DNA from 2 places in the Kitasatospora sp. NPDC059648 genome. Region 1 is predicted to be linked to the other one. Evidence: riboswitches for the same ligand, from Rfam matches in the RefSeq annotation. Region 1 holds a riboswitch; the other holds the start of a gene.
What was found. A riboswitch is a leader RNA that binds a small molecule or an ion and turns the genes downstream of it on or off. The one in region 1 is predicted to bind guanidine.
Positions count from the first base shown of each region.

Region 2: it holds a riboswitch for guanidine, as region 1 does, so the genes downstream of both, ACFV1W_RS05750 (MBL fold metallo-hydrolase) here and ACFV1W_RS12905 (DMT family transporter) in region 1, are expected to answer to the same signal.

Region 1 covers NZ_JBHWDU010000016.1:55,883-67,231, reverse strand. The annotation lists gene ACFV1W_RS12940 (DEAD/DEAH box helicase) at 1-566, opposite strand, end outside; gene ACFV1W_RS12935 (SsgA family sporulation/cell division regulator) at 875-1,303, shown strand; gene ACFV1W_RS12930 (bifunctional lysylphosphatidylglycerol flippase/synthetase MprF) at 1,422-3,962, opposite strand; gene ACFV1W_RS12925 (alpha/beta hydrolase) at 3,959-5,275, opposite strand; gene ACFV1W_RS12920 (class F sortase) at 5,272-5,916, opposite strand; gene ACFV1W_RS12915 (hypothetical protein) at 6,431-7,732, shown strand; gene ACFV1W_RS12910 (MFS transporter) at 7,750-9,189, opposite strand; gene ACFV1W_RS12905 (DMT family transporter) at 9,281-9,595, opposite strand; guanidine-III (ykkC-III) riboswitch at 9,640-9,705, opposite strand; tRNA gene ACFV1W_RS12900 (tRNA-Cys) at 9,789-9,860, shown strand; gene ACFV1W_RS12895 (xanthine dehydrogenase family protein molybdopterin-binding subunit) at 9,953-11,349, opposite strand, start outside.
Region 2 covers NZ_JBHWDU010000005.1:179,123-190,471, reverse strand. The annotation lists gene ACFV1W_RS05760 (hypothetical protein) at 1-233, opposite strand, end outside; gene ACFV1W_RS05755 (hypothetical protein) at 334-615, shown strand; gene ACFV1W_RS05750 (MBL fold metallo-hydrolase) at 622-1,479, opposite strand; guanidine-III (ykkC-III) riboswitch at 1,492-1,559, opposite strand; partial or broken gene ACFV1W_RS05745 (alpha/beta hydrolase-fold protein) at 1,640-1,976, opposite strand; partial or broken gene ACFV1W_RS05740 (iron chelate uptake ABC transporter family permease subunit) at 1,979-2,239, opposite strand; partial or broken gene ACFV1W_RS05735 (ABC transporter ATP-binding protein) at 2,263-2,700, shown strand; gene ACFV1W_RS05730 (DUF4132 domain-containing protein) at 2,881-3,738, shown strand; gene ACFV1W_RS05725 (hypothetical protein) at 3,735-8,804, shown strand; gene ACFV1W_RS05720 (AAA family ATPase) at 8,801-9,970, shown strand; gene ACFV1W_RS05715 (DUF5682 family protein) at 9,973-11,349, shown strand, end outside.

The sequences.
Region 1 (11,349 bases):
AGCGCCAGCCGGCGGGTGGCCGGCTCGAAGGCCTCGAAGCAGGCCTCGCCCCAGGACTTCGAGTCACCCGCGTGGTGGATCTCGTCCATGATCACGAGGGTCTTGCGGGCCTCGGTGCGGTTGCGGTGCAGCATCGGGTTGACCCCGACGCCCGCGTAGGTGACCACGATGCCGTGGTAGTCCCGGGAGAGCGGCCCGGAGGAGTACGCCGGGTCCAGCCGGATGCCTATCCGCGCGGCGGCCTCGGCCCACTGCTTCTTCAGGTGCTCGGTCGGCGCGACGACCGTCACCTGCTGCACCAGGTGGTTGTGCAGCAGGTACGAGGCCAGGGTGAGCGCGAAGGTGGTCTTGCCTGCGCCCGGGGTGGCGACGGCGAGGAAGTCGCGCGGCTGGGTCTCGATGTACTTGTCCAGCGCTCCCTGCTGCCAGGCCCGCAGCTTGCCCGCGGTGCCCCAGGGGGCGCGGCCGGGGAAGGCCGGGGAGAGGTGGTGCGAGGAGGCGGGCGCGGCATGGCCGGCGGCCCGGACGGGCTCCTGCAGCTCCGGTGCGTCGGAGAACAACGGCATCGAGGAGGCGGCGGCAGTACTCACGGTCTCCGAGGGGGATCATCGCAGGTCAGAGGCGGTTTTGTGGCCCCGTCCCGCGGTCGGGCGGCGATCGGACAACCCGCCCAGCGTACCGGTCCGGGGCTGTTCGGACCTCCAGGCCGGGCGTCGCGCCGGGCCCGGACGGCCGGAAATCGATGTGACGCAGGTCATGCTGGACCGTCCTCGGAACCGGGTAATCCCCGGTGGCCCCGGGACTCTCACCAGGGTGAGGCCGCGCCCACCCCACCTGCCGTCGCGCGGCCCCCGCCGAACGAAGGGACCCACCCTTGTACTCCGCCGTCGAAGAGACCGTCCAGGCCCGGCTGATCCTCTCCACGCACCGCTCCGCCCGGCTGCGCGCGGTGCTGTCCTACCTGCCGGAGGACCCGTTCGCGGTCCGGATGGCCTTCCCCGCCGAGTTCTCGCTGGACGACGCCGTGGAGGGCCCGAGCACCGAGGACATCGTCTGGGTGTTCGCCCGCCGGCTGCTCTCCTCCGGCCTGGAGGTGCCGGCCGGCGTCGGCGACGTCCACGTCCGGCCCGCGGCCGGCCGGCGCACCATGGTCGAGCTGCGGGCCCCCGAGGGCACCGCACTGCTCCGGTTCGACACCGCCGACCTGCGGCGCTTCCTGTGGCGCAGCCGGCTGCTCGTCCCCGAGGGCGAGGAGCACCTGCACCTGGACGCCGACCGCGCGCTCGCCCAGCTGCTCGGCTGACGAGGCGCCCGGCGTCCGGGAGCGCCCCCGCGCTTCCGGACGTCAGAGCCCGTCACCGCCGGCCACCGGGGGGAACGGCCGCCCGGGTCCGGGGCCCGGAAGCTGCCGCCCGCCCGGCTCAGCCCGACAGCTTGCGCATCAGCCGTACGCCCTGCGCCGGCGTGAGGTGCGGCAGGTAGGCCTTGCCGATCGCCCTGGTGATGCCGGGCAGCGCGGCCGGGTCGGGGTAGGCCATGTACATCGGCCGGTACTCCGGCTGGAACTTCGCCTTGAACGCCAGCAGCGAGCGGAAGCCGTACACCGGCTCCAGCGCCCCGCCCATCCAGTCCAGCGTCCGCTGCAGCCCGGTGGGCTCCTCGTCCTGCCTGGCGCGGGCCAGCGGCGCGCCCGACAGCGACAGGAAGCGCGCGCCCTCGCCCTTGAAGCCGAGCGCGGCCGAGGCGATCAGGAACTCGTTCACGCCGCGGAAGCCGTCCGAGCGACGCCGCATGAAGTCCAGCGTCCAGCCGACCGGCACGCCGTCCTCGTACACCGGCATCCAGCTGGTCAGCCCGTGCACCACGCGGTCGGCGTCCACCGCGACCAGCACCCGTACGTCCGGGTCGTCCAGCTCCTCCAGCCCGCCGAGGGTGAAGCCCATCTCGGGCAGGCCCTTCTCGGAGACCCACTCCTCGGAGATCGCGCGGATCTGCTCCCGCAGCGCGAGCGGCGCCTCGTGGTACGTCCACCACTCCGCGGTGATGCCCTGCTTGCCCGCCTTGTTGAGGGCGGTGCGGATGTCCTGCCACTTGCGGCCGGTGAAGGCCAGCTCGGGCAGCGGCACCACGGTGTCCTCGGCGACCTGCACCGAGCGCCAGCCCAGCTGGGCGGTCGACGCCCTGGTCCCGGCACCGACGCTGTAGAAGCACGGCGTCCAGCCCCGGGCGTCGCAGTAGCGGGCGAAGCCGGCCACCGCGCGGGCGCGGTCCTCCGGGGCGCCGAAGGGATCGCCGGTGGTCAGCGCCACGGTGCCGACCACCCGGTAGGCGACGGCCGCGCGGCCCTGTTCGTCGAACCAGTAGTGGTTGCCGTCCCAGGTGGTGATGAAGGACAGCGTCCCGCCGCCGTGCGCGGTGAGCAGCGCCCGGGCCCGGGCGGCCGCCGCCGCGTCGGTGTGCAGCACCGGACGGCGGAACGCCGACAGCAGCGCGCCCAGCGCGACCGCCCAGAACGCCAGCCCGCAGTACGTCTCCAGGAACAGCGCCACCGGACCGACCGCGATCGGGTAGTCCGGCAGCAGGTCGTTGTAGGCCGGCGGCAGGAACTGGGCGGGCAGCCCGCCGGCCAGCCCGCGCAGGCCCGCATCCGGCTCGAACTGCCCGGCCACCAGCCGCCCGAGGCCCACGTACGCCGCCGAGGCGGCCAGCGCGGCCCCGCCGACCACCAGGGCCAGCCGGCGCACCGCCCGGCCGGACAGCCGCAGCCGGAACCGCTGCCGGGTGGCCAGCAGCAGACCGGTGGTCAGCAGCGGCAGCAGCATCGCCTCGACGAAGTACTGCACCACGTCCCCGCTGACCGGCCCGGCCTCGAAGTACAGCCGGGTCAGCAGTGCCGTCCAGAGCAGCTCGGAGGCGACGCTTATCCGCCAGGCGAACCGCAGGCCCCGGCGCAGCCCCTCGGCGAGCACCAGCAGCAGCGCCGGGAACAGCGCGGCCATCAGCCGGCCGGGGGTGTCGAATATCCGCTCGACGGCGTGCGCCCGGGCGCAGTCGTGCGCCGAGACCGCGCAGAAGTCGGCCACCTCCTCCGGGCTGAGCCGGTGCGAGAAGTAGAGCTCGGAGAAGGTGTTGAAGGGCCCGCTGGCGTTGTCGTACAGCGAGGCGATCAGCGGCCCGCAGGCGGCGGCGACCAGGCAGAGCGCGACCAGCACCCGGGTCTCGGAGTGCGAGGAGCGGTGGCTGCGCAGGTACGGCCGGCCGCGGCTGAGCAGCGCGCCCGCGCCGAGGCCGAGCAGCGCGGCTGCGCACCGCTGGACGCTCTGCAGGTGGCCGACGTACAGCGTCATGACCAGCGGGACGAGCAGCACCAGCAGGTGCAGTCGGCGGCGCCAGAGCACGGTGAGCCGGTAGCCGAGCACCCCGGCCAGGGCGAACAGGCCGACGCCGGGTCCGACCGCGGTCTGGTCGGCCACCGAGGCGGTCCACTGCTCGCCAGCCAGGGAGCCCGCCTCGACCAGCCCGGTGCCCAGCAGGGTGCCCGCGATCTGGCCGCCGACCAGCACCGCGAGGGTGCGCAGCCGTCCGAGCCGGCGCTCGGCGGCCGGGCCGACCAGGAGCAGCAGCACGCTGGTGAAGACGTACGCGCCACTGCCCGAGCACCACAGCAGGGAGCTGACCGGTGTCCACCAGCGGCCCTCGCCGAGCGTGGGCGGGCCGACGCCGGTGCGGGCGAGCAGCGGCGCGGAGGGCCCGCCGGACAGGCTCCCGGTGGCGGCGCCGAGCGCCCAGAGACCGGCCAGCAGCGAGAGGGTCAGCGGCGCCGAGCGCAGCTGGTGGCCGAGCGCCCGGGCTGCCCGGCGGATCCGCTGGGGGCCGGCCTCCGGTGTACGGGTGACCGGGGCGAGGTCGGCCCCCTGTTCCTGCTCGGCGGCCCGCGGCCGTGCGGCCAGGAGTCTGGTCACCGGATCAGCCCCGTCTGCTGGGCGAGCCAGGGCAGGTTCTGCTCGAAGGCCTGGCGGAACACCGTCCAGCTGTGCCCGCCGGGGATGGTCTGGTAGCCGGCCTTCATGCCCGCCGCCTGCGCCGCCGCATGGATCCTCTCCTGTCCCGGCCGGAACCAGGGGTCGTTGGCGCCGACCACGATCATGCCGGCGGTGTCGGGATACTTCCTGCCGGCCATCAGGTGCACCGGGTCGACGGCGTCGAACGCCGCCTCGTCTCCGCCGAAGGCCTGGTCCACGGTCTCCTGGTGGGTGCCCAGGGTCGGCTCCTCCTGCCCGGAGATGTCCAGGAAGGTCCCGTAGACGTCGGGCGCGTTGACGGCCAGCTGCAGGGCGCAGGTCCCGCCGAGCGAGAGCCCGCCGATGGCGAGGGCGCCGCGGCCGGTGGCGGTCTGCAGGTTGCGGTGGATCCAGTCCGGGACGTCGACGCCCAGGTAGGTCTGCGACTTGGCGATCCGGGAGTCCATGCAGAGCGGGTTGGCGAAGTTCCCGCCGGTCTGGTCGACGACCAGCACGATCGGCGCGAGGCCCTGGTGCCGGGCGGCGAAGGCGTCCAGGCTCTCCCGGACGGCCCCGGAGTTGACCCAGTCCTCCGGCGCGCCGGGCTGGCCGGGCATCAGCACCACGACGGGCAGCAGCGGCCGGGGGTTGGCCCGGTAGGCGGGCGGCAGGTAGACGTAGCCGGGGCGGGGGCTGAAGCCGGACCTGGTGCCGGGGACGGTCACGGTGGACAGGGTGCCCTTGCCCGGCAGGCCGGCCGGCGCGTGCCAGAGCTCGGAGAGCGGGCGGCCGGGCGAGCCCTGCACGACGGCGGCGGCCCGTCCCGTCGTCAGTTCGTCGGTGTGCGGCGCCAGCATGGCCCGGGCGGTCGGGTACTGGTCGAAGCCCCGGTTGACCTGCGAGGCGGCCATCAGCGCCACCAGGGCGACACCTCCGACGGCCAGGAACCTGCGGCGGGTGGGCAGCAGCGACACCCGGAAGCAGAGCAGGGCGACGGCGAGCAGCGCGACGGCCGTCCAGCGCAGGACGAAGTCCGGGGTGCCCTCCGGGAACGGGTGCCACCAGTCGTCGACGACGGTCTTCACCAGGACGGTCAGCACGGCGCCCAGCAGCAGGGCCCCGAGCATGCGCGGGGCGCGCCAGCGTTCGTGCCGGGACAACGCCAGCAGGGCGAGCGCGGCCCAGCCCGCGGCGAGCACCGCGTACGGGACGGGGCCGTGGGTGAGCGGCCAGTCGATCGGGTTCCAGCGGGTGGCGAGGGTGAGCGTGCTCATGCGGCTTTGCCCGGCGGTGTGGTGTCGGCCAGGAATCCGTAGGCGACGACGTTGCCCTCGTAGCCGTGTTCCCCGCTGTACGCGCCGCCGCAGGTGATCACCCGTAGCTGTGCGTCGGCGGCCTGGCGGTAGACCCGGTCGTCCGGGAAGTCCTTTCGGTCGTGCACTTCGATGGCGTACAGCTGGTAGACGGCGGTGGCGCCGTCGGCCCGGGCGATCTCGATCCGGTCGCCCCGGCGGAGCGCTCCCAGGTGGTAGAAGACGGCCGGTCCGGACTCGTTGTCCACGTGGCCCGCCAGGATGGCGGTGCCGCGCTGGCCGGGGCTGGCGCCGCCGCGGTACCAGCCCGCGAGGTTGCGGTCTGCCGCGGGCGGGGCCTGGAGGTGGCCGTCCGGGTCCAGGCCCAGCTCGGTGACCGGGGCGTCCAGCCGGACGGCCGGGATGCGGATCCGGGTCGGGGCGGACCGGCCGAGCGGCGGGACGACCGAGACCGGGGCGAAGCCGGACAGCGCCTGCCCGGCGCCGGGCGCGGGCGGCAGGACGACCGGGCCGCCGCCGTGCAGCAGCCAGGCACCGAGCACCAGCGCGGCGCCGGCCGCCAGGGTGCACGGCCAGGGGCTCCTGCTCTGCTGGGCACCCACGGGTGCTCCCCTCTGCCGGCTCGGATCCCATTCCTGAGAGTTTCCTGGGAACTCATTCAATCGGATCGGACCTTAAGGCACGTCCCCACCACGGTCCTATCCGCACCCGCCGATCGGCAGGGGCGACGGCTCCGGTCCTGCACTCGGTGGGGGTCCGGCGACACAGCGTGACGGCTCCGTCCGGCGTACGGACGCGGCGCGCCACCGCGCTACCACCCGTCGAACAGCACCGACGTCCCGGCCCGCCGGTTCGGTTGCGTCAATCGGGCGATCGATCACGACCGTTCGCTGCGCCTCTCGGACCGTTCCTGCCCTCATGGCATGCTGACCCGGTCACGGGCTCCATCGCCCTCCGGTCGCACCGGACTTCCGCACGCCGCACGCCTGCCGCGGGCCGCCGCCCGCCCGCACGCGCCGCCCGCACGCCGCACCCACCCCCGTCGCCGGCACGCCGCCCTCCTGCCGCCCGCCTGCCGCCCGCCTGCCTGCCGAAAGCCTCACGAACGGAGTGACCATGGACGCGCTCTCCCGCCGAACCCTGCTGGCCGCCGGAGCGGCCACCGCCGCCACCCTCGCGACCGGCTGCGGCAGCGACCGGGCCGGCGGCAGCGGGGAGCACAAGGCCGGCAACGCCGTCCCGGTCGCCCCGAAGCCCGGCGGCCAGAGCGCCACCCCGGCCCCGGCCCCGCAGAAGCCGCAGACCGTGCTGATCGGCGACGGCTCCACCTCGGACACCGGCCCCCAGCCCCACCAGCCCGTCGTCGAACGACTCCAGCCCGGCCAGCGGCCCCCGCAGTTCGTGGTCTTCTCCTGGGACGGCGCCGGCGAGCTCGACAACGGCCTGTTCGCCCGCTTCCGCCGGCTGGCCCGGGAGCACAACGCCTCGATGACCTTCTTCCTCAGCGGGCTCTACCTGCTGCCCGAGTCCAAGAAGGACCTGTACCGCCCGCCGCAGCACAAGGTCGGCGCCTCCGAGATCGGCTACCTGAGCGACCGGCACATCCACGACACCCTGGAGAACGTGCACGCCGCCTGGCTGGAGGGCCACGAGATCGGCACCCACTTCAACGGCCACTTCTGCGGCTCCACCGGCGTCGGCCAGTGGTCCCCGGAGGAGTGGGACAGCGAGATCCAGCAGGCGATGGACTTCGTGACGAACTGGCGCACCAACACCGGCTTCACCGACCTGCCGGCGCTGCCCTTCGACTACCGCAAGGAGCTGATCGGCAGCCGCACCCCCTGCCTGGAGGGGCAGCGCAACCTGCTGCCCACCGCGGTCAAGCGCGGCTGGCGCTACGACAGCAGCGGCAACGGCACCCAGGTGTGGCCGCAGAAGATCCAGGGCGGCGCCCTGTGGGACCTCCCGCTGCAGTCCATCCCCTTCCCCGGGCACACCTTCCAGGTGCTGTCGATGGACTACAACATCATGTTCAACCAGTGCGGTCCCAACACCAAGGCCGACCCGGCGCTCTACCCCGGCTTCCAGTCCCAGGCCCGGGACTCCTACCTGATGGGCTTCGACCGCACCTACAACAGCAACCGGGCGCCGTACATCATCGGCAACCACTTCGAGGAGTGGAACGGCGGCATCTACATGAACGCCGTCGAGGACGCGCTCAGGTCGATCGCGGGCAAGCCGGAGGTCCGGCTGGTCTCCTTCCGCCAGCTGGTGGACTGGCTGGACGCCCAGGACCCGGCGGTGCTGCGCAAGCTGCAGAGCCTCGGCCCGGGCCAGTCCCCGGCCGGCGGCTGGGAGAGCTTCCTCGGCACCCCGGCGGCGCCCCCGGTCCCCTCCCCCGCCGCCACGGCCGGCTGACCGCGGGCGTCGGGCGGTCAGGCCCTGGCGCGGACCCGGCCGGAGAGCAGCGCCCCCAGCACCGCCACCGAGGCCATCACCAGCAGGATCGCGGCGAAGGCGCCGGGCGAGCCCCCGGCCCCCGAGCCGTCGTGGGCGACGGCGAGCGAGCCGCCGCCCAGCGCCGCGAACAGCACGCCCGCCAGGCCGGTCAGCAGCACGTTGCCCAGCGCGTCGCTCATCTGCAGCGCGGCCGAGTTGGCCCCCGCGTCCTCGGGCGCGGAGAGCCGCATCATCAGCACGCTGACGCTGGCGACCGTCAGCCCCATCCCGACGCCACCGACCCCCCAGGCCACCGACGCCGTCCACGAGGGCACCGCCGGGATCAGCACCAGCGCGGCGCCCGCGATCGCCACCGCGGTCAGCACGAAGCCGCCGCGGATCATCGCCCCGCGGTAGCGCTCGGCCCCCGGCCGCCCCTGCAGCCAGGAGCCCAGCGCCCAGGAGAGCCCGCCGCTGGTCAGGGTGAGCCCCGCCAGCGTCGGCGAGAAGTCGCGCTGGGTGGTCATCATCAGCGGGATGAAGGCCTCGGCGGCGAAGAACGCCCCCGCCGCGACCCCGCGCAGCAGGATCACGGTCGGCAGCCCGCGCCCGGCGCGCAGGGTCCGCTTCGGCAGCAGCCCCAGGACGGCCGGCACCAGCAGCGCCGCCCCGGCGGTCCCGGGGAGCAGCCCGACCAGGTCGCGCCGCTGGCCCGCGTACTGCAGCAGCCCGGCGCCGATCGCGGCCATCGCGGCCAGCAGGGTGCGGCGGCGGTCGAAGTCCGCGCCGCGCGGCACGGGGTGCTCCTGCTCGGAGCGGGCCAGCGCCGGGCCCATCACCGCCAGCGGCAGCAGGATCAGCACCGGCACGGCCAGGAACACCCAGCGCCAGCCGAGGTGCTGGGTGACGGCCCCGGAGACCAGCGGTCCGACGATCGAGGGCAGCACCCAGGCCGAGGAGAAGGCGGCGAACACCGACGGCCGCAGCCGCTCCGGGTAGGCCCGGCCGACCACCACGTACAGCGCGACGATCACCAGCCCGCCGCCCAGGCCCTGGATCGCCCGCCCGGCCACGAACACCCACATCCCGGGGGCCGTGCCGGCCACCACCAGGCCCGCGCCGAACACCGCGATGCCGGCGAACAGCGGCTGCAGCGGGCCGCGGCGGTCGCACCACTGGCCGGAGACGACCAGGGCGAACAGCGTGGTGGTGAAGTAGCCGGAGAAGGCGAAGGCGTACAGTCCGAGGCCGTCCAGCTGGCGGGCCGCGGTCGGCATCGCGGTGTTGACGGCGGTCGCCTCGAAGGCGATCACCAGGACCACCGACACGATCCCCAGCGTCAGCGCGCGGTAGCGGCCGCTGAGGACCCCACCGCCGGGATCGGTTCCGCTGGGTATCGGGGTGGAGTCGACCGAGGTGGGGGAGGCAGTGGTCATACGTAGCATCGTAAGGGCCGTCTGCTTCGGTGACCCCTGACCGGAGTCGGTGGCCCGCTCGGTCCGCAGGCCTAGGTCCAAGCCCCCGGGGTCAGTGCAGCACCTTGAGCCCCACCACGCCGGAGACGATCAGCAGCAGGCAGCCGATCCGGGCCGCCGTCGCCGGGTCGCCCAGGACGGTCATGCCGTAGAGCGCGGTGCCGACCGCGCCGATGCCGACCCAGACCGCGTACCCGGTGCCGATCGGGATGGTGCGCATCGCGTACGCCAGTCCACCCATGCTGAACAGCAGCGCGACACCGAAGACGAGGCCGGGAACGGGGCGGGAGAAGCCCTTCGACGATTCCAGGGCCACCGCCCACACGGTCTCCAGGAGACCCGAGACGATCAGAACGAGCCAAGCCATGACGGCCGCACCTCCGCAGTCCACAGCGGCCGGATTGCCGCTGAACTGCGTCGTCTTGTCGTCACCGGGTACGACGCGCTCGTCCGGGGTGGGGAGAATACGGCCACCGCCTCCGACGGTAGCACACATTGCCACACAGAATTTACAGGAGTTCATTGACCCCATTCGGGCGGTCGGCCATCCTGAATTCACTGGCCGTGTGCCCGAGTGGTTCAGGGAACCGTCTGCAAAGCGGTGTACGCGGGTTCAATTCCCGCCACGGCCTCGAAAAGGGAATTGCCGGTCGGCTCGAAACGGTCGACCGGCAATTCCGCATTCTCCGTTCCGGATCCGCGCATTCGGATCCGGATTCCCCGCTCAGGCCGTGACGGCGTCCTCCGCCCGGATCGGCAGCCGGCCGACCGGCAGGCCGGTGGCGGCCCGGACGGCGGCGGCGACGGCCGAGGGCGCGACCACCGCCGGCACCGCGCTGACCGCCTTGGCGCCGAAGGTGGCCACCACGTCCCGCTCCTCCAGCAGCGCGGCGATCCGCACCTCCGGGGTGTCCAGCGAGGTGGGCAGCCGGTAGCCGGTGAGCGACGGGTTGCCCAGCAGCCCGCCCGCGGTCTGCAGGTCCTCCATCAGCGCCAGGCCCACGCCCTGGGCCACGCCCGCCTCGATCCGGTCCTCGATCTGGCGCGGGTTGAGCGCCCGGCCGACGTCCTGGGCGACGGTCATCTCGACCACCCGCACGGCTCCCAGCTCGATGTCCACGTCCACCACCGCGCGCATCGCGCAGAAGGAGATGGAGACGAAGGCGTCACCCTGACCGGACTCGTCCAGCGGCTCGGTCGGGTGCGGGCGGCACTGGGCGGTGGCCCAGAGCTCCTTGCCCTCCAGCGCCTCGACGACCGGCATGCCGAGCACCCCGTCGTAGGAGGTGATCTTGCCGTCGGCGATCTGCAGCAGCTCCACCGACATCCCGAAGTTGGCCGCGATCGGCTGCAGCAGCTGGTGGCGGACCATCAGCGCGGCCCGCTCGACCGCCCCGCCGGAGACCCAGGTGTGCCGGCCCCGCGCGGAGGGCCCGGCGATCGACTGGTCGCTGTCGGCCGGCGCGATGTAGACCTCGCTGACGCCCAGCACGGTCTGCACGATCTGCCGGGCCAGTGTGGCGAAGCCCTGCCCGGCGTCGACGGCCGCGCAGATCACCGTGGCGTGGTCGCCGCTGACCCGCACGGTGGCGGTGGAGACCTCGTCCTCGCCCTCGGCGCCCAGCATGTGCACCATGCCGACGGCGTAGCCGATCCCGCGCCGCACCGCCGCCGGGTCCCCGGCGCCGCCGGGCCCGCCGGGCAGCAGCCACTCGGCGTCCGGGTCGTCCACCGGCAGGGCCGGCAGCGGCTCGGCGGCCACCGCGTCCAGCAGCGCCTTCACCGGCGCCGGGCAGGTGACGGCCTGTCCGGTGGGCAGCGGGTCACCGGTGGACATCGCGTTGCGGCGCCGGATCTCCACCGGGTCCACGCCGACCCGGGCGGCCAGCTGGTCCATCTGCGACTCGTACGCGAAGCAGGCCTGCAGCGCGCCCTCGCCGCGCATCCGCCCGGCCGGCGGGTTGTTGGTGCGCACCGCCCAGGCGTCCACGAACACGTTCGGGCAGACGTACGGGCCGACCGAGAAGGCCGTCGCGGCGGCCAGCGCCTCGGCCGAGACGTCCGCGTAGGCGCCGCCGTCCAGCAGGATCTGCGCCTCCACCTTCACCAACGTGCCTTCGG
Region 2 (11,349 bases), on a different contig from region 1:
AGCCAGTACCGCCCCCCGAAGCTCGCACCCCCGGGCTCACCCCGGGGCTCACCCCCGGACTCGGCCGCCGCCTGTGGCCGACGCCGCCCGAGCAGCACCAGAGCGAGGAACACGGCCACCCCGACCGCCCGCAGCGGGACGGCCACCCCCGTCGGCAGCGCACCCGCATTGGCCTCGACGAAGACGAGCCCGAAGCCTGAGCCGATGAGCCGACCAAGTTGATCTCTGTTCATGCAGGTCAGCATTCCAGTCGGATGCCCGTTCGGACCAGCGGGAAGACCCGCCCGGCTGCCGATACCGTCGTACGGTGGCAGGACCGTTGGAGGAGAGCGCATGAACCCCGACTACGTTCCGCTCGGCGCGCTGGAGCAGGCCGGGGTGTCGTACGGCGGCGGGCGGCAGGTGACCAGGTCGGCGGTGTTGGACGACTGGCTCGCCGGCGTCGGTGCCGAGGTGTACCGGGCCGTGCCGTTCAGCCTCGCGGTGATCGGGTGGGAGGTGTCCGACTTCACCCATGCGGCGGCGCTGGGCGGCCGCGCCCCGGACGTCCGGCAGATCGGCTACCTGCTCCCGCAGCCCGGCGGCGACGTGCGGTACGCCGCAGCCAACCTCTGATGGACGCTACTCGTTCGGCCAGAGGATGAGGTCGCCCATCCGGTGGCGGCGGGGCCGGTCGCCCAGTTCGGTGACGGCTGCGTGGATGCGGCGCAGATGGTCGACGGTGAGCTGGAGCGGCGGTTCGTCGGGCTGGTACGTGGTGCGGATCGGGTAGTCGACGCCGGGTGTGCGGGTCATCTCGATGTGGCAGCCGAGGACGTGCGTCACGGGACGGCTCTCGGCGAAGGCGACCAGGCGCTCGATGGTGCGGCCGAAGGCGGGCCAGTCGTCGATGTAGAGCCGGCCGGGGTAGACGGTGTCGCCGGTGAGCAGGAAGCCCGTCCACGGGTCGTAGTAGGTGACGGCGGCCTCGTGGTGCCCGGGGGTGGCCAGGCATTCCAGCACCCGCCCGCCGCCGAGGTCGACGCGGGCGACGGCCTCGGCGTCCCGGTCGAAGTCGAAGTACGCCCAGGCGGAGGGAAGTTCGGCGCCGACTACCGTGGTGTCGGTCCGGTCGGCGAACTGCCCGTCGCCCGCGATGTGGTCGCCGTGCGGGTGGGTGTGGAGGACCAGCAGCGGGTAGTCGTCGCGGGGGTCGTGGGCGAGCCGTCGCGTGATCAGCTCGTCGACGACGGCGCGCAGCGGGAAGTACTCGGGCTCAGCCGTCGCCCCGGTGTCGATCAGTACGGCCCGTTCCGTCCCGAACAGCAGGAACAGGAACGGAGCCTCGTAGTTGACCGCCTTGTTCTGCCGCAGGATGACGGTGTGCTCGTCGTACTCGTGGACCTGGATGTCCGGGTCCGTGTTGTGCTTCGCGGACGGCGAGCCGTGGATCCACCGCACGTCCAGCGGACGGGCGATGGGTGTATCGACAGCAGCCATGACGCCTCCAGGGGTGCGTCGTCTTGGCGGGCCGGGTACGGCGCACATCTCGTCCGGGGCGGCGCGCCGACGCGCTGCCTCGGGGAGTCGGCGGAGGCGTGGCGGGCGAGGACGCGTTCATCGCTGACCCCCCAAGGTCATCCGGTGTGGGCTCCCGACGTTAGGCGTCTGATGCCTCGGGAGTGTGCGAACCGACCGAAACCGTCCATGTGGGTGACCCCAGCAGGTGCGCCAGCCCGTCGGCCAGGCCGCCCGCGCCGGCAGGCGTAGTCGTGGCCGCCGTTGAACTCGCGGTACCCGACGTCGTAGCCACGTGCGGTGAGGACGTCCCGCAGGTGCCGGTTCTGGGCGAGCAGCAGCCGTTCCTGCAGGCCGACTTCGACGTAGAAGCGGGCCTCGCGCCGCGGTTCGGCGCCGAAGCGACGGGTGAGCCATTCGCTGCCGGAGCCGAACTCGGCGCCGTCCGGCCACCAGAAGGAGCCGGACTGGGAGAGCGCGTTGGTCCGCCGAGCACGGTGGTCACGATGCCGACCGGGATTTCGACCCCGCCGATCAGCACCCGCCCGACGGTGTCCGCGAGGACGACGAGCAGCGCGCCGGTCAGCGCCGAGCCGAGCACGGGCACGCGCGAGGGGCCGGCCAGTCGTGCGGCGATCACGGGTGCGGCGAGGGCGACGAAGCCGACCGGCCCGCAGACCCCGACCGCCAGCCCGGCGAGCGCGACGGCCAGCAGCAGGCAGGCGAGCCGGACCCGGGAGGGACGACGAACGGCTCACCGCCGGGGCGCTGCGCGCCACCGGCGTCGACGCCCTCGCCGACCGCCGCCTCGACCAGCTCTCCGGCGGCCAGCGCCAGCGCTGCTGGCTCGCCATCGTGCTCGCCCAGGACACCCCGGTGGTGCTGCTGGACGAGCCGACCAGCGCGCTCGACCTCGGGCACGCGGTGGAGGTGCTGGAGCTCGTCCGGCAGGTCGCGGCGGGCGGGCGGACGGTGGTGATGGTGCTGCACGACCTCGCGGCGGCCGCCCGTTACGCCGACCTGCTGGTCGCCCTGCGGGACGGCGCGGTGGTCGCCTGCGGGCCGCCCCGGGAGGTCGTGGACGCCTCGCTGGTGCGGGCGCTGTACGACATCGACAGCCACGTGCTGCCCGCGCCCGACGACGGGGCGCCGGTGGTCGTCCCGCGCGCGCCGGCCGGCTTCGGCCCGCCCGCCACGGCCTGAGTTCGGGGCCCGCCGAGCCCTTCCCGCCCCGCCATCGCTCACTCGTGCGAGTGGTTTCGACTCTCCCGCCCACCACGAGCCTCCCCCCCGCCCGTCGTGTTGTCAGTACCCCTCGCTACGTTCCTCGCATCGCTGGTCAGCACGAGATCAGACGTCGTTCCCGGTGGGAGGAGTACGGCCGTGGCATGGGTGGAGACGGGCGCGGGAGGGTACCGCGTCGCGCTCGACGACGAGGGCAGGGTGGTGTGCCGCAACGCTGCGGGGCGCGCGCTCAAGTCCTTGCCGTCGAAGCTCGGTGACGACCCGGTGGTCGCCCAGCTCAAGCAGCTCTCCGAGTGGCTCGCCGCGCACGAGCGTCGCTGCCAGGAGGACGTCGAGCGGTGGATGGTGCGCTCGCTGCCGGTGCCCGCCGCCGTGCTCGCCGCCGTCTGGCCGGACGACGCCTGGCGGGCCGTCCTGCGGGACGTCGTGGTCACCGGCCCGGACGGCGCCGTCGCCGGCTTCCTGCGCGACGCGGACGCCGAGCGCGGCCTCGGCCTGGTCGACCTCGACGGCGACACCGTCCGCCTCACCGACGGCGAGGTCCTGATACCCCACCCGGTGCTCCTCCCGGACCTCGACGACCTGCGCGAGTTCGCCGTCGAACTCGGCGTCTCCCAGCGGGTCCAGCAGCTCTACCGCGAGGTCTGGCACCGGCCCGACGACCCGTCGGCCGGCACCGAGGTCACCACCTACGCCGGCGGCCGCTACCGCGAGCTGCGCGAGCTGGTCGGGCGCTGCACCCGGCTCGGCTGCCGGGTCCGCGGCGGCTCCGCGGTGCAGTCGATCACCGAGGGCGGCCGCACCGTCGAGGCCCGGGTGTGGGTCGGCGACTACTACGAGTACGACGCCTGCGAGACGGGCGCGCTCAGCTGGGCCGGCCCCGACGGCCGCGCCCTGCCGCTCGCCGAGGTCGGGCCGGTCGCCTGGTCCGAGGGCACGAGGATGGCCGCCGCCCTGTACGCGGGCCGCACGATCGAGGGGGAGGAAGCCGCATGACCACCACCGTCCCGAACCGGGGCGCCGCGACGCCCGAAACGCTGCTCGACGCCGGCGCCGTCCTCCCGCCCGGCACGCTGCCGGGCGCCGGCGGCCCCGACAGCGCCGCCGACGTGCTGACCGCCCGCGGCTACGCCCACCCCGCCCTGGACGGCCGCCGGATCGTCCGGCTGGTCCCCGGTGCGCTCGGCCGCGCCGAGGACCTCGCCCTGGAGTTCCTCGGCCTCGCCCCCGAGGGCGAGCCCGCCGAGGTCGGCCAGGTCCGCCAGGAGGCGCTCGGCTTCCCGGCCTGGGCACTGGTCCACGACCCCGCCAACGGGCACCACGCGCTCGCCCTGGTCAAGGACCTGGAGCGGCTGGCCCGCCAGGCCCGCTCCAAGCCCGGCGCCGCCAAGGACGGCTTCGACGCGCTCGCCACCCGGCTCGGCCGCGCCGTGCCGCACTTCCTGCCCACCTTCTGCGAGGAGGTCGGCCGGATCTTCCTCGCCCACGACAACCGGACGTACGCCGCCGCCTGGTTCGGCAAGGCCCGCGAGGCCGAGCGCACCCACAACCTGGCCGTGGACGAGGAGCGGCTGCGCGCGGTCTTCCTGGAGTTCGCCCTGGCCGGCGCGCTCACCGTCAAGTCCCTGCGCCAGTACGTCAAGGAGCTCGCCCAGCGGCTCGACCCGCTGACCGCCTGGCAGCGCTTCCGCCAACTGTGCACCGAGCGCTCCGCGGCCGGCATGGCCCCGTACGCCGGCGTCGCCGAGGACGCCCGCGCGCTGATCCGGGCGGCCGGGCTGGACCGCACCGAGCACGAACGGGCCCTGCTCGCCGAGCTGCTGGACTCCCCGGCGGTCAACCGGGCGCCCGCGGCGTTCTGGAAGTCCTGGCACGGCGCGCTGGTCGACCTGGGCAGGAACGACGCCGCCGTCCGCACCCGCCTGCTGGAGCTGCTGCCCGATCCGGCCGCCTCCGGCACCGACGCCGCCCCGCACGACACCGCCTGGCTGGCGGTCCTCGCCGAGACCGGCGCGGAGGCGCTGCTCACCGGCGCCCGCCCCGAGGGCGCCGAGCCCGCCGCCGCCTGGCTCCAGCGCTGGTGCCACCACCTCGGCCGCGGCTGGCGCAGCCGCCCCAGCTGCCCGGCCACCCTCGCCCTGGCCGGGCGGATGGTCGAGCGGCTGCGCGCCGACGACGTCCCGGTCGACCTGTTCACCGGCATCCGCGTCAGCCACACCCGACTCGACCTGCTGAACCTGCTGCTGGCCGCGGGCGTCCCGGTCGCCGACCCGCCGGCCGGCCTGGGCTTCGACCTGCGCGAGTGGGTCGGCCAGAGCGGTCCGGACGCCGCCGCCCTCGCGGCCGTCGCCGCCGACGAGCGCTTCCGGCCGCTGCTGCGCCGCTCCGCCCCGTCCGCCTGGGAGGCGGCCGTCCGGCACCGGGCCGCCGTCCTGCCGCTGCTGAACGAGCTGTTCACGGAGTGGGCCGAGGAGCGCGCCGACGAACTCGCCGCCGTCCGCGGCCTGGCCGGCGCCGACGACCTGGTCCGCTCGCTGACGCAGTACCGCACCGCCATCCGCACGGTCGCCCCGGCAGCCGCCGCGAGGATCGCCGCGCTCGACGTCACCGGGCTGCTCACCCGCGCCCTCGCCACCGGCATCCTGGACGAACTCGGCTGGCCCGCCCTGGAGGAGGCGCTCGGCCGGCTCGCCGACCCGCCCGCCCCGGACGCTCTCCCGGACACCGCCCCCGGCCACCGCATCCGGGGCCTGAACGACCTGATCGTCGAGGACGCCTGGCCGTACCTGGTCCTCGCCCGCCACGACCGGGCCCTCGTGGTAGGGCCGCAGGGCATCGTGCTGGAACACACCCTGCGACTGCCCCCGCTGCCGGGCGTGCGCAACCGGCCCCGGCTGCGGTTCGTCGACGGCGAACTCCTCGTCGTCTGGTCCGAGGGCCGGGAGCAGAAGGCGTACTGGTCCGGCCGACCGGACCAGACCTTCGAGCTGACCGGCCGGACCATCACCGGCTACTACTACGGCGACCGCCACCCGGAAGCCGCCTCCCTGCCACTGCCCGGCGGCGGCCGCACCACCGGCACCCGCCCGCTGCACCCCGGCGACACCACCCTGCCCGAGGAGCACCCCGTCCTCGGCGACGGCACGGGCCACTGGACGGTGCGCCACGCCCAGGACGGCGGCCTCGTCCTGCGCGAACTCGACCCGGCCACGGGCATCCTGGGCCGCACCGCCGAACCGCCCCTGATCGCCGCCACGGCCGAGGCCGGCCGGCTCGTCATCGGCAGCACCGCTCTGCTCCCGGTGCAGCCCGGCCTGGAGGGCACCCCGCTCGGCACCGACGGCACCGTGCTCGGCAGCTGGGTCCGCCGCGACCCCGGACGCGCCGTCACCACCTTCACCGCCGACGGACGGCGCATCGTCCTGCCGCTGAACGACCACAACGACACCCACGTCCTTCCGGTCGGCCGGCTCGCCCTGCCCGGCGCGCAGGGCCCGGTGGTGAGCCGCACCGGCGAGTTCCTCGACCTCGGCCTGCCCGACCTCGCCGAACGCTCCGACCGCACCACCGCCCTGCGCTCCTGCAAGCCGGGCGAACTCGCCGCCGCCGGCACGGCGCTGGTCCCGCCGTACGACCACTGGCACGCCCTGCGGCCCCGCGACGAGGCGGGCTCCCGGGTCCTGCGCGCCCTGACCGCCGAGCAGGCCGCCCAGCTGATCGACCTCGCCTGGCCCGTCGACACCGAACCCGTCCCGGAGGACGAGCAGCGCTGGCTGACCGTCCAGGGCGTCCGGCGCCCGCTCGCCCAGCGCGGCGAGGCCCGCAACAGCCTGCCGGTCGAGGCGGTCGGCGCCGCCCTGCCCGGCATCACCCACCCGTTGCTGCTGGCCGGCGTCGCCGGGCTCGCCCGCGCCGCCGCCGACCTGCTCGACCGGACGGCCCGCTTCCTCCCGCAGCCCGACGCCGAACGGCCCACCAAGGCCGAGGCGGCCGAGTGGCGGCCCGCGCACGGCCGCGACCACGAACTGCGCGACGCCGTCGGCACGGTGCTCCCCGGGATCGGCGGCTTCGGCGGCGGCTGGGGCAGCTCCGACCGCTGCTGGACGCTCAACAACCTGCGCGCCGTCAGCGCCGTCCTCGCCGACCCGCCCGCCGCGAGCGGCGAGGGCTGGAGCACCCCGGCGACCGTCACCGTGCAGGGCGGCGACGCCAACCACGGCTGGCTGCACCTGCTCGGCCGGCTGGACGTCCTGGCCCACGCCGTCGCCGCACCGCTCACCGACCCGGCCCACCGCTCCTCGCTGGTGCTGCTGCTCAGCGAACTCAGCAAGGGCCCGCTCGCCGACCGCGGCGCCACCCTGCGCGAGATCGTCCTCGCCGAGCCCGCCGACAGCACCGGGACCAGCCGGCCGGCCGGCCACCGCCAGGGCGAGGTGCTGCGCCGCGGCGACCGCACCGTGGTCATCCTCGGCCACCGCCGCCAGTACACCGACGGCACGGTGCACTGGCTCGCCGTCGACCACGACCCGAGCGGCGGGTTCGGTCCCGTCGCCCACTTCACCACCGTCGAGGAGCGCGGCACCGAGGAGCGGGTCAGCGCCGCCTGGGTCGCCAAGTTCTGCAGGGTCGCCGCCCTGCGCGGGACCCTCCCGTGGGACGGCGCCCGCGCTGCCGCCTTCGCCGAACTCACCGGTATCGGCACCACCCGCGCCACCCTGCTGCTCAGCCCGCCGTCCGGCCTGCTGCACTGGGGCAACGCCCAGGTGCCCGCCGAGTACGGCCTCAAGCCCGCCGAGGTCAGGGCCGCCCAGCACTGGCTGCGCGGACACGACCACGACGGCATCGCCGGCGTCTGGGCCGCCCTGCTGCCCACCGACGACCCGAAGCGGCTGTGGACCGAGGGCCCCGACCTCGCCGCCGGTGCCGAGGCCTGGATCCGCCACTTCGGACGGCTCGTCACCCTCCCCGAGGAGGCGCAGGCCGGCGTCCAGGGCGTGCCCATCACCACCATCGAGGCGGTGCTCAACCCCGGCCACACCCCCTGGCTGACCGGCACCACCACCTTCCGGCTCACCGACGACGGCCACGGCACCCCGCGACTGGCGCCCGAGGACGCCTCCGCCGTCCCCGAGTCCGGAGCGCTGGGCACCACCATCCGCGCCCTGCGCTGGCTCGCCTACCACCTGCCCGCCGACAGCCCGCTGCGACCGCTGATGCCCCGGGCCGCCACCGCGCTGCGCGAGCGGCTGGCCGACCCGGAGCTGCTGCTCGACCTCGATCTTGTCCGCACCGCCAAGGGCGCCTCGCTGGCCGCCGTACTGCGCCCCCACTTCGGCCTGCCCGCCGAGGGCGGGGCCGACCCGGACGGCCTGGTCCGTTGCGGCCCGGCGCTCGTCCTCACCCCGTACCACGCCGAGTTCGAGCGGGTCTGGCTGCGCCCGGCCGCCCTCACCGGCCCGGACGACCCCCTGCTCGAACTGCTCGACGGGCTCTCCGGCAGCTACTGGTTCGGTACCGAGCGGGCCGCGATCCAGTCCGTCCTGCGCGGCGAACCGGAGCGCCTGGCCGCCTCCGCCGCCGCGGTGACGGCCACCGGCGACGGCCCGGCCTGGCTGCAGAACCCGCAGCTGTCCGCCCCCGAGCTGGTCGCCGAGGCGGCCCGCACCCACGGCCTCGGCGAGGACGCGGCCGCGCTCCACCTCCAACTGCTCGCCCTGCCCGACCCGACCGACCGCAACACCGCCCGCTGGACGGGCTGGAAGCCCGCCCGGCTCAAGCGCGCCCGCGCCGAGCTCGCGGCCGCGGGCCTGGTGCTGGAGGCCAAGCGGGCCCGGGCCGGCCGAAGCCTCTTCCTGCCCGGCGGCTGGCAGGAGGCCAAGGCGCCCGCCCTGCCGGTGGAGACCTGGAAGGCCGCCCTGTACGAACTGCCCACCCACCAGCCGGTGCTGCCGCACCTGCCCGTCCCGGAGCTGTTCGCCCTCGCGTGGCAGCGCACCGTCGACGGCGACGTCCCCGGCTACGAAGAGCTCCAGACCGGCAAGCGCAGGAAGGCCCGCCGATGACCACCACCGCCGTGACCACCACCGTCACCACCGCCGCCGCCGACTCCCCGGTACGGCAGATCGTCCCGCCCGAGGAGAAGCACGCCGCCGAACTGGAGTTCCTGGCCGCCCACGACGGCGGCCCGCGCCCGCCCGGCTGGCGCCTCACCCCGCGCGCGGTCGTCACCTTCGTCATGGGCAGCGGCGGCGAGAAGCTCAAGGCCGGGCGCCGCAGCCTGGTGATCGAGCCCAAGTTCGTCGGCGAGCGCGCCCTGGTCGAACGCTGCGTCGTCACCCTTGCCGGGGAGCGTGGCCTGCTGCTCGTCGGCGAGCCCGGCACCGCCAAGTCGATGCTCTCCGAGCTCCTCGCCGCCGCCGTCTGCGGCACCAGCGCGCTCACCGTCCAGGGCACCGCGGGCACCACCGAGGACCAGCTCAAGTACGGCTGGAACTACGCCCTGCTGCTCGCCAAGGGCCCCAGCCGCGAAGCCCTCGTCCCCTCCCCGGTGCTCACCGCGATGACCACCGGGGCCGTCGCCCGGGTCGAGGAGGTGACCCGCTGCCTGCCCGAGGTGCAGGACGCGCTGGTCTCCCTGCTCTCCGAACGGCGCATCGCGGTACCCGAGTTGGCCGGCACCCCGGACGGGCAGCTGCACGCCGCCGCGGGCTTCACCCTGATCGCCACCGCCAACCTTCGGGACAGGGGCGTCAGCGAGATGTCCGCCGCCCTCAAGCGGCGGTTCAACTTCGAGACGGTCGGCCCGATCGGCAGCCTCGCCGCCGAGGTCGAACTGGTCCGCCGCCAGTCCACCACCGCCGTCGCCCGGGCCGGTGCGAGCTACGCCGTCGACGACGCCGTCCTGGAGGCCCTGGTCACCGCCTTCCGCGACCTGCGCACCGGCCGCTCCACCGAGGGCTGGGACGTCGAGCGACCGTCCACCGTGATGAGCACTGCCGAAGCCGTCTCCGTCGCCACCGCGCTCGGCGTCACCGCCGCCTACCTGCCCGACGGCGGCGACCTCCTCGGCCGCCTCCCCGGCCAACTCCTCGGCGTGGTCCGCAAGGACGACCCGGCGGACGCGGCCCGGCTGCTCGGCTACTGGGACGGGCCGGTCCGCCGCCGCGCCGAACAGGGCGCCGCCACCTGGCGCACCCTGTGGGAGCTCCGCTCGGCGCTGGAGGCCTGACGATGACGAGCAGCGCGGTGAAGCCCACCCCGGACGACGCCCTCGGGGCCGGCGGACACCCTGCCGCCGACTTCGACGTCCGCGCCGAGACCGACCGGCTGGCCGGCTCCGGCACCGACCGTCCCGGGCCCTACCTGATCGGCGTGCGCCACCACGCACCGTCGCTCAGCGCGGTCCTCCCCGCGCTGCTCGACGCCGCCCGTCCCGAGGCGGTCCTGGTCGAACTGCCCGCCGAGTTCCAGCCCTGGCTCGACCGGCTCGCCGACGCGGCCACCGAGGCCCCGGTCGCCCTCGCCGCGGCCCCGGCCGGCCCGGACGACTCCGGCCGACTCGCCTTCTACCCCTTCGCCGACTTCTCCCCGGAACTCGTCGCGCTGCGCTGGGCCCGGCGCAACGGCGTCCAGGCCATCGCCTGCGACCTCCCGCTCGCCCACCGCACCGGCCCCGGAGCCCCTGGAGCCCCCGGCGGCGCCGAAGGAGCCCACGACCGCCTTCGGGCCGAGGGTCCGAAGGATCCCGGCGTCGCGGACGCATTGCGCCAGCGCCTCACCGGCCGCGCCTCGGACGAGGACCTGTGGGACCGCCTGGTCGAGACCGCCGCTCCCGGTTCCACCCCGGACGCCGTCCGGCGCGCCGCCCTGCTGGTCGGCTGGGCCCTGCGGCACGACGCCGAGACCGGCCCCGGAGTCGACCCGTACGACCTGCGCCGTGAGGCCTGGATGCGCGCCCGCATCCGGGCCGCCTCGGCAGACGGACAACGGATCGCCGTGGTCGTCGGCTCCTTCCACGCGCCGGCCCTGCTGGACGGCCCGCTCCCTCACGAGGAGCCGCCCGCCCCGGACGACCCCGGGCACGTGCTCTCGCTGATCCCGTACACCTACCCGCTGCTCGACGCCCGATCCGGCTACCCCGCGGGCATCCGCGACCCGGAGTGGCAGCACACCGTCCTCGACGCCGGCGGCGACCCGGAGCGCCTCACCGAGGCGCTCACCGCCACCGCCGTCCGGATCTGCGCCGCGCTGCGCACCCAGGACCACCCCTCCGGCCCGGCCGACGCCCGCGAGATCGTCCGCCTCGCCGGCGACCTCGCCCGGCTGCGCGGGCACGCAGCCCCCGGCCGCGGCGAACTCGTCGAAGCCGTCCAGACCGTCCTCGCCCAGGGCGAACCCCTCGGCAGAGGACGGGCCGTGGCCCGTGCCCTCGAACAGGTCCTGGTCGGCACCCGCACCGGGCGTCCCACCCCCGCCGCCCCGCGCAGCGGACTCGCCCCCGCCGTCGAAACCCTGCTCGCCGAGCTCGGCCTGCCCGGGCCCACCGACCCGGGCCCGCGCGAACTGCGCCTCGACCCGCTGCGCAGCCCCCTGGACCGCCGCCGCGAG